DNA from 2 places in the Streptomyces spiramyceticus genome. Region 1 is predicted to be linked to the other one. Evidence: riboswitches for the same ligand, from Rfam matches in the RefSeq annotation. Region 1 holds a riboswitch; the other holds the start of a gene.
The links. Region 1 has a riboswitch for S-adenosylmethionine ahead of thrC (threonine synthase). Riboswitches for the same ligand answer to the same signal wherever they lie in the genome.
Positions count from the first base shown of each region.

Region 1 (3,767 bases):
GCACACCGGCGTCGATGGCGAGCATCCGTACGCCCGGCTCTCCGACCCCGCGCCGTACCGCCTCCCGGTCGCCGTCCCCGAGCGCCGCGCACACCCACAGCGACTCGGCGCCCTGGCCGATCGCCGACAGGCCCGAGACGAGGCCGCCCCCGCCGCGCCTGGCGGCCAGCGAGCCGTCCCCGGCGAGCGTGTACGTCACCGGGCCGCGATTGGAAGCGACGAGAATCTGGGCAGCGTGCTCGGAGGAAACCTCGGAAACCATGTGGCGAACCTAGCCCTTCCTGTAACCCCTCAAACGTGCGTACGGCCGGACCTCGCCGACGACCGTCTCCTTCACGCCGCGCGGCGCTCCTCGTACTCCTCGATCTCGCGCATCGGCGGCCGCTCCTCCGTGTCCACCACATGCGTACGCGGTACGAACCCCTCGTCGCCCCGCTCGAACTGGGTCAGCGAAGGACGCACCAAGTGGCCGCGCGACAGGCGCAGTTGAGCCGTCCGGTATATCGCGGCGGCCATCCGGCCGAGCGCCTGGCCGTCCTGGTGGCGGTGCCTGCGTACGCCGACATCGACCTGGGCCAGCGCGTCCAGGCCCACCGTGTGGAGCGAGTCGATCAGCAGGGCCAGCTCCACTCCGTAACCGACGGGGAAGGGCAGCCGCTCCAGGAGCGAGCGACGCGCCGCGTACTCGCCGCCCAGGGGCTGGACGAACCCGGCCAGCTGCGGCCAGTGCAGATTGAGCAGCGGCCTGGCCACCAGCTCGGTCACCCGGCCGCCCTGACCTGCGGCCGCGCCGAGCGGGCGGTCGTACATCGCCTTCACGAACTGCACATCGGGATCCGTGAGCAGCGGCCCGACGATGCCCGAGACGAACGAGGCGGAGAAGTCCTTCAGGTCCGCGTCGACGAAGCAGACGATGTCACCGGTCGTCACCAGGAGTGAGCGCCACAGCACCTCACCCTTGCCGGGCGCGGCCGGAATGCGCGGCAGTATGTCGTCGCGGTGCACGACCCGCGCGCCCGCTGCCGCCGCGACCTGCGCTGTACGGTCCTTCGAGCCGGAGTCGATCACTACCAGCTCGTCGACCAGCGGTACGGCCTCCATCAGCTCGCGGCGTATCACTGTGACGATCTCGCCGACCGTCGCCTCTTCGTCGAGGGCGGGCAGCACGACACTGACGGTGGTGCCGCGCCCGGCCGCCTTGGCCGAGATCAGCCGGTCGAGCGGGCGGTCGGCCGCGGACCAGGACCGACGGTCCAGCCAGCGCTCCACCTCTTCCAGCACGCGCCTCTCCTACTCCGTATGATCCATCTCGCGGTGCGGACGACTATCTCAAGCGTCCGGGCCTTCGGTTACAGTCTTGAACAACGCGGATCACCGTCGCATGTCGGGGTGGTCGCGTGGAACAAATGCATCGGGTCCCAGCTCCGATGCCATAGCGCTCATCCAGAGGGACAGAGGGAACGGCCCGTTGAAGTCCCGGCAACCATTCCGCCGACCGCGAGGTAACGGTGGGGACGGTGCCAATTCCGTCTCACGGCGAAATGCGTCGTGGGGAAGATGAGGAGAAAGGGCCTCGCCACCATGGCTGTGCAGACTGCTGAAACCGACGCGAACGCAAACGCCGACGCAAGCGCCACGAATTCCCTGCCCGTAGACCTGGGCCCCGCCACCGCGCTTTCCTGCCGCGAGTGCGGAGAGCGATTCGAACTCGGTCCGATCTTCGCGTGTTCTTCCTGTTTCGGTCCGCTCGAAGTCGCATACGACCTCCCCCTCGGCGACGCCGACGCGCTGCGCAAGCAGATCGAGGCCGGTCCGGACAACATCTGGCGTTACGCCCCGCTGCTTCCCGTCCCCGCCGACGTGGCGTCGAAGCCGAGCCTGAACCCCGGCTTCACCAAGCTGGTCAAGGCCGACAACCTCGCCCGCGAGCTGGGCGTCACCGGCGGCCTGTACGTCAAGGACGACTCCGGCAACCCGACGCACTCCTTCAAGGACCGTGTCGTCGCCATCGCCGTCGAGGCCGCCCGCGCGTTCGGTTTCACCACCCTCTCCTGCTCCTCCACCGGCAACCTGGCCGGCGCGGTCGGCGCCGCCGCCGCTCGGGCCGGTTTCCGTTCCTGCGTGTTCATCCCGCACGACCTGGAGCAGGGCAAGGTCGTCATGGCCTCCGTCTACGGTGGCGACCTGGTCGGCATCGAGGGCAATTACGACGACGTCAACCGCTTCTGCTCGGAGCTCATCGGCGACCCGGCGGGCGAGGGCTGGGGCTTCGTCAACGTCAACCTGCGCCCGTACTACGGCGAGGGCTCCAAGACCCTGGCGTACGAGATCTGCGAGCAGCTCGGCTGGCAGCTGCCGGACCAGATCGTCATCCCGATCGCCTCGGGCTCGCAGCTCACGAAAATCGACAAGGGGCTGAAGGAGCTCGTCGCGCTCGGCCTGGTCGAGGACAAGCCGTACAAGATCTTCGGCGCCCAGGCGGAGGGCTGCTCGCCGGTGTCGACCGCGTTCAAGGCCGGGCACGACGTCGTACGGCCGCAGAAGCCGAACACGATCGCCAAGTCGCTCGCGATCGGCAACCCGGCCGACGGCCCGTACGTCCTGGACATCGCCCGCCGCACGGGCGGCGCGGTCGAGGACGTCAACGACGAGCAGGTCGTGGACGCGATCAAGCTGCTGGCCGAGACCGAGGGCATCTTCGCGGAGACCGCGGGCGGCGTGACCGTCGGCGTGACGAAGAAGCTCATCGAGGCCGGGCTGCTGGATCCGACGCTCACCACCGTCGTGCTCAACACGGGCGACGGCCTGAAGACTCTTGAGGCGGTTGCCCCGACCACGGGCCAGTCCGCCGTCATCCGCCCCAACCTGGACTCTTTCCGAGAGGCTGGCCTCGCATGAGCGTCAACGTCCGCATCCCCACGATTCTCCGTACGTACACGAACAGCGCGGCCGAGGTGACGGCCGAGGGCGCGACCCTCGCCGAGGTCATCGCCGACCTGGAGAAGAACCACACGGGCATCGCGGCCCGCGTTCTGGACGACCAGGGCAAGCTGCGCCGCTTCGTGAATGTGTACGTCAACGACAACGACGTGCGCTTCGAGGAGGGGCTCGACACGCCCACTCCGGACGGCGCCGGTGTTTCGATCATTCCGGCCGTCGCAGGCGGCTGACCGACGCTTAAAGTCACTGCAATTGCCCTCTCCGCGATAGAAGCGGAGGGGGCAATTCTGCATGGTTGAGCGCGGTACAGTTGGGGCAGTCCCCTCCACTGCTTGTGCCCCACGCATATGAGAATGCGTCCGCGCACGTCAAGAAGCAGCCAAAGTCTGCGAGCCAATTGCCGCTCATGCGCGCTTTGTCCGGCCCGACTTGCCCTGGAATCCGGGGAATTTTTCGTATTCGCGCATTCCCCCGCGCCCAGAATTCTCGTCCGATTGACCTGTTGCAGAGGGCAGTTGGGCAGATACATTCAGCCGCGGTCGACGCGTTCCGGCGCACACCCTCTCCTGTCGGAGGGCTGGTTGGGGTGCAGGTCTGACCCGGGTCCGCGAAGTGCGGTCCTGTGCAAGGGCCAGTAATAGGGGAGTTAGGCATGGCTCAGGGCACCGTCAAGTGGTTCAACGCGGAGAAGGGGTACGGCTTCATCGCGGTCGACGGTGGTGCGGATGTTTTCGTCCACTACAGCGCGATCCAGATGGACGGGTACCGCACCCTTGAAGAGGGTCAGCGAGTCGAATTCGAGATCTCGCAGGGCCAGAAGGGTCCGC
Region 1 covers NZ_JARBAX010000001.1:2,863,063-2,866,829, reverse strand. The annotation lists gene PXH83_RS12775 (alpha,alpha-trehalose-phosphate synthase (UDP-forming)) at 1-262, opposite strand, end outside; gene PXH83_RS12770 (glucosyl-3-phosphoglycerate synthase) at 334-1,281, opposite strand; SAM riboswitch class I at 1,437-1,564, shown strand; gene thrC (threonine synthase) at 1,582-2,898, shown strand; gene PXH83_RS12760 (MoaD/ThiS family protein) at 2,895-3,170, shown strand; gene PXH83_RS12755 (cold-shock protein) at 3,593-3,767, shown strand, end outside.

Region 2 (3,767 bases), 1.5 Mb from region 1:
GCACTTCAACCTGTCGATCAACGCGATCACCTGGTTCGTCCGGATCAGCTACTTCGTCGGACCGGTTCTCGCCTTCATCGTCACCAAGCGGATCTGCCTCGGCCTCCAGCGCCGCGACAAGGACAAGGTGCTGCACGGACGTGAGTCCGGCATCATCAAGCGCCTGCCGCACGGTGAGTTCGTAGAGGTCCACGAGCCGCTCGGCCAGAGCGATCTGCACAAGCTCACCGCCCACGAGCAGTACGAGCCGCACGAGATCGGCCCGCTGGTCGACGAGAACGGTGTCGAGCGCAAGGTGACGCGCGGCGAGAAGCTCAGGGCCAAGCTCAGCAAGGGCTACTTCGGCGAGGGGAACCAGGTCCCGAAGCCGACCACCGAGGAGTACAAGGAGATCACCAGCGGCCACGGCCAGCACTGATCGTCCGAGTCTCCGACCTGAACAGGTCGCCACAGCAGGAGCCCCGTCCATTCGTCGGACGGGGCTCTTCGCTGTCCCCGGGGCTGGATAGGGTAGGAGGCATCCTTATCGGCTGTGGACCCTGGAGCGGACCATGAACGTTGTGACCCCGGTTGGCGGCGACAGCGTGGCGGCCGGCTCCTGGCCGGGTGTGCTGAATCCCCTGCTGCGCGGCGAGAACCTGTCGGCGGACGACACCGCCTGGGCCATGCACCGCATCATGAGCGGCGAGGCGACCGACGCCCAGATCGCCGGCTTCGCGGTCGCGCTGCGCGCCAAGGGCGAGACGGTCGACGAGGTGTCCGGTCTCGTACGGGCGATGTACGCGCACGCCAACACCATTGAGGTGCCCGGCCGTACGGTCGACATCGTGGGTACGGGCGGCGACCTGGCCAAGACGGTCAACATCTCGACCATGTCGGCGATCGTCGTCGCCGGCACCGGCGCCAAGGTCGTCAAGCACGGCAACCGCGCCGCCTCGTCGGCGAGCGGCGCCTCCGACGTCCTGGAGAAGCTGGGCGTCAACCTGGAGCTGACGCCGCAGCGTGTCGCCGAGGTCGCGGAGGAAGCGGGCATCACCTTCTGCTTCGCGGTGAAGTTCCACCCCGCCCTGCGGTACGCCGCGAAGGCCCGCAAGGAGCTGGGCGCGCAGACGACGTTCAACATCCTCGGCCCGCTGACGAACCCGGCCCAGGTCAAGGCGCAGGCGGTCGGTGTCGCCGACGCCCGGATGGCCCCCATCGTGGCGGGTGTCCTCGCCGAACGGGGGAATTCGTCGCTGGTTTTCCGCGGCGACGACGGGCTCGACGAGCTGACCACGACCGCGACCTCGCGAGTGTGGATCGTACGGGACGGGACGGTCCGGGAAGAGGCCTTCGACCCGCGTGACGTGGGCCTGGAGATCGTGCCGGTCGAGGCGCTGCGCGGAGCGGACGCGTCGTACAACGCGGATGTCGCGCGACGGCTCCTCGCCGGTGAGACCGGGCCGGTACGGGAGGCGGTGCTGCTCAACACGGCGGCGGCGCTCGTCGCCCTGGACCCGGCCGACGCGTCCCTGAACGACCAGCTCGCGGCGGGGATCGTCAGGGCGGCGGAGTCGATCGACTCGGGTGCGGCGCGCAGGGTGCTCGAACGATGGGTCGCCGCCAGCAACAAGTGAGCGCAGTTGTCCGACGCAAGCCGTAGCCCAGCCCCGTTTATCTCAAACGCTGGACTACGGCTTGCGTCTTCTTGATCGTGTGGCAGGATGCTTGGCAGGTCATGAGTGACAGCGTTTTGGCCCCGGCTTGCTGTCCGGCAACCCTCCGTCCGTGGCGGGGTGCCCCGGGTGAAGACCAGGTCGCAGACAGAAAGGTCTGCGGCAAGCGCGGACCCCTCGAAGCCTTGGGGTCCTGGTTCTCAGGGAGCCTCTTGTGAGCAAGCGAATGCGATAGGGCTCAACGGCCCTTCTCCGCACACCCATTTCACTTTTCTCCTGCGCTGCCGCGTATCTGCCGGCGCAGTGAGTTCGCGTACCTCACAGGAGTTCGCCATGTCTGTCTCCACCGCTGCCCCCGACCAGACCCTTTGCCGTGACATTTCGGGGGCTCTGGAGGTGCTTGGGCGAGATGTTCTCGTGCCGCTCGTCACCGGTGGCGAGGTCACCTACGCCGCCCTCGACTACGCGGCCAGCGCCCCGGCTCTCCAGCGGGTGTGGGACGACGTGGCGGCGTACGCCCCGTACTACGGCAGCGTGCACCGCGGCGCCGGGTACCTCTCGCAGCTGTCGACCGACCTCTTCGAGAACAGCCGCGCCACCGTCGCCGAGTTCCTCGGCTGCCGCGGGAGCGACCAGGTCGTCTTTACGCGGTCCACCACCGACTCGCTCAACCTGCTGGCCGCCGCACTGCCCGACGACTGCCAGGTCTTCGTCTTCGAGACCGAGCACCACGCATCCCTGCTGCCCTGGCGCGACGCGAAGGTCAACTACCTGAATGCGCCCCGGACTCCGGCCCAGGCCGTCGAGACCCTGGAGCGCGCGCTGGCCGACCGCACTGTGACGATTGAAGGGGGCTACGGCCCTGCCCTCGTGTGTGTCACGGGTGCCTCCAACGTCACCGGTGAGCTGTGGCCGGTCAAGGAGCTCGCCGCCGCCGCGCACGCCCACGGCGCCCGGATCGTGCTGGACGCCGCGCAGCTCGCGCCGCACCACCCGCTGGACATCGCGGAGCTGGACGTCGACTGGGTCGCCTTCTCCGGGCACAAGCTGTACGCGCCGTTCGGCTCGGGCGTGCTCGCGGGCCGCGCCGACTGGCTGCAGAGCGCCGAGCCGTACCTCGCGGGCGGGGGCGCGTCGCGCAAGGTCGCCCGCCGCGACGACGGCGGTGTGGACGTCGACTGGCACACCACGGCCGCCCGCCACGAGGCCGGTTCGCCCAATGTCATCGGTGTCTACTCGATCGCGTCCGCCTGCAAGGCGCTCGCCGAGGCCGGTTTCGACTCGCTGGTCGCACGCGAGCAGCAGCTCGTGACGAAGGTCCTCGACGGCCTCGCCGATGTGGACGCGGTCAAGGTGCTGTCACTCTTCGGAGACGAGGCCCCGCGCGTCGGTGTCATCTCGTTCGTGGTCGAGGGCTGGAACAGCTCGCACTTCGCGGCCGCCCTGTCCGCCGAGTACGGAATCGGCGTACGGGACGGACTCTTCTGCGCGCACCCGCTGGTCCGCACCCTGCTCGGCAGCGACCCGCAGGACCCGGGCGAGTGCGGTGCACCGGAGGCCGAGCCGGGTGAGAGGTCCCTGAACGCCATCCGCGTCAGCTTCGGCGCCGGTACGCCCGACGAGCACGTGGAGCGGTTCGTCCGCGCCGTCAAGGAGCTCGTCCAGGACGGTGCGAAGTGGAACTACCGCACCGAGGAAGGCCGTTGCGTCCCGGCGGTCTGACCGCCGGACATCGCTAGGCGTCGAGGCCGATCGCGAAGGCCGCTTCCAGGTCGTGCTGCGAGTACGTACGGAAGGCCACGTGCGTGTCGGTGCCCTCGACGCCGGGGATCTTGCTGATCCGGCCGGGGATGACGTCGGCCAGGTCGTCGTGCTTGGCCACACGCACCATGGCGATCAGGTCGTACGTACCGGTGACCGAGAAGACCTCGCTGACGCTGTCGAGCGCCGCGATGGACTCCGCGATCTCGGGGATCCGGTCCACGCTGGTCTTGATGAGCACGATCGCGGTGATCACGGTTGGCTTTCTCCCTCGGTGGCCGGCGCTGGGACCCTCACTCTATCCGTACGCCGGTAACACCCCCAGGCGAAGAGGAAGCCCGCGCAGAAGCC
Region 2 covers NZ_JARBAX010000001.1:1,337,551-1,341,317, reverse strand. The annotation lists gene qcrB (cytochrome bc1 complex cytochrome b subunit) at 1-418, shown strand, start outside; gene trpD (anthranilate phosphoribosyltransferase) at 552-1,616, shown strand; SAM riboswitch class IV at 1,714-1,830, shown strand; gene PXH83_RS06010 (aminotransferase class V-fold PLP-dependent enzyme) at 1,989-3,377, shown strand; gene PXH83_RS06005 (Lrp/AsnC family transcriptional regulator) at 3,391-3,672, opposite strand; gene PXH83_RS06000 (rhomboid family intramembrane serine protease) at 3,669-3,767, opposite strand, start outside.
Region 2: another riboswitch for S-adenosylmethionine. It lies ahead of PXH83_RS06010 (aminotransferase class V-fold PLP-dependent enzyme); the one in region 1 lies ahead of thrC (threonine synthase).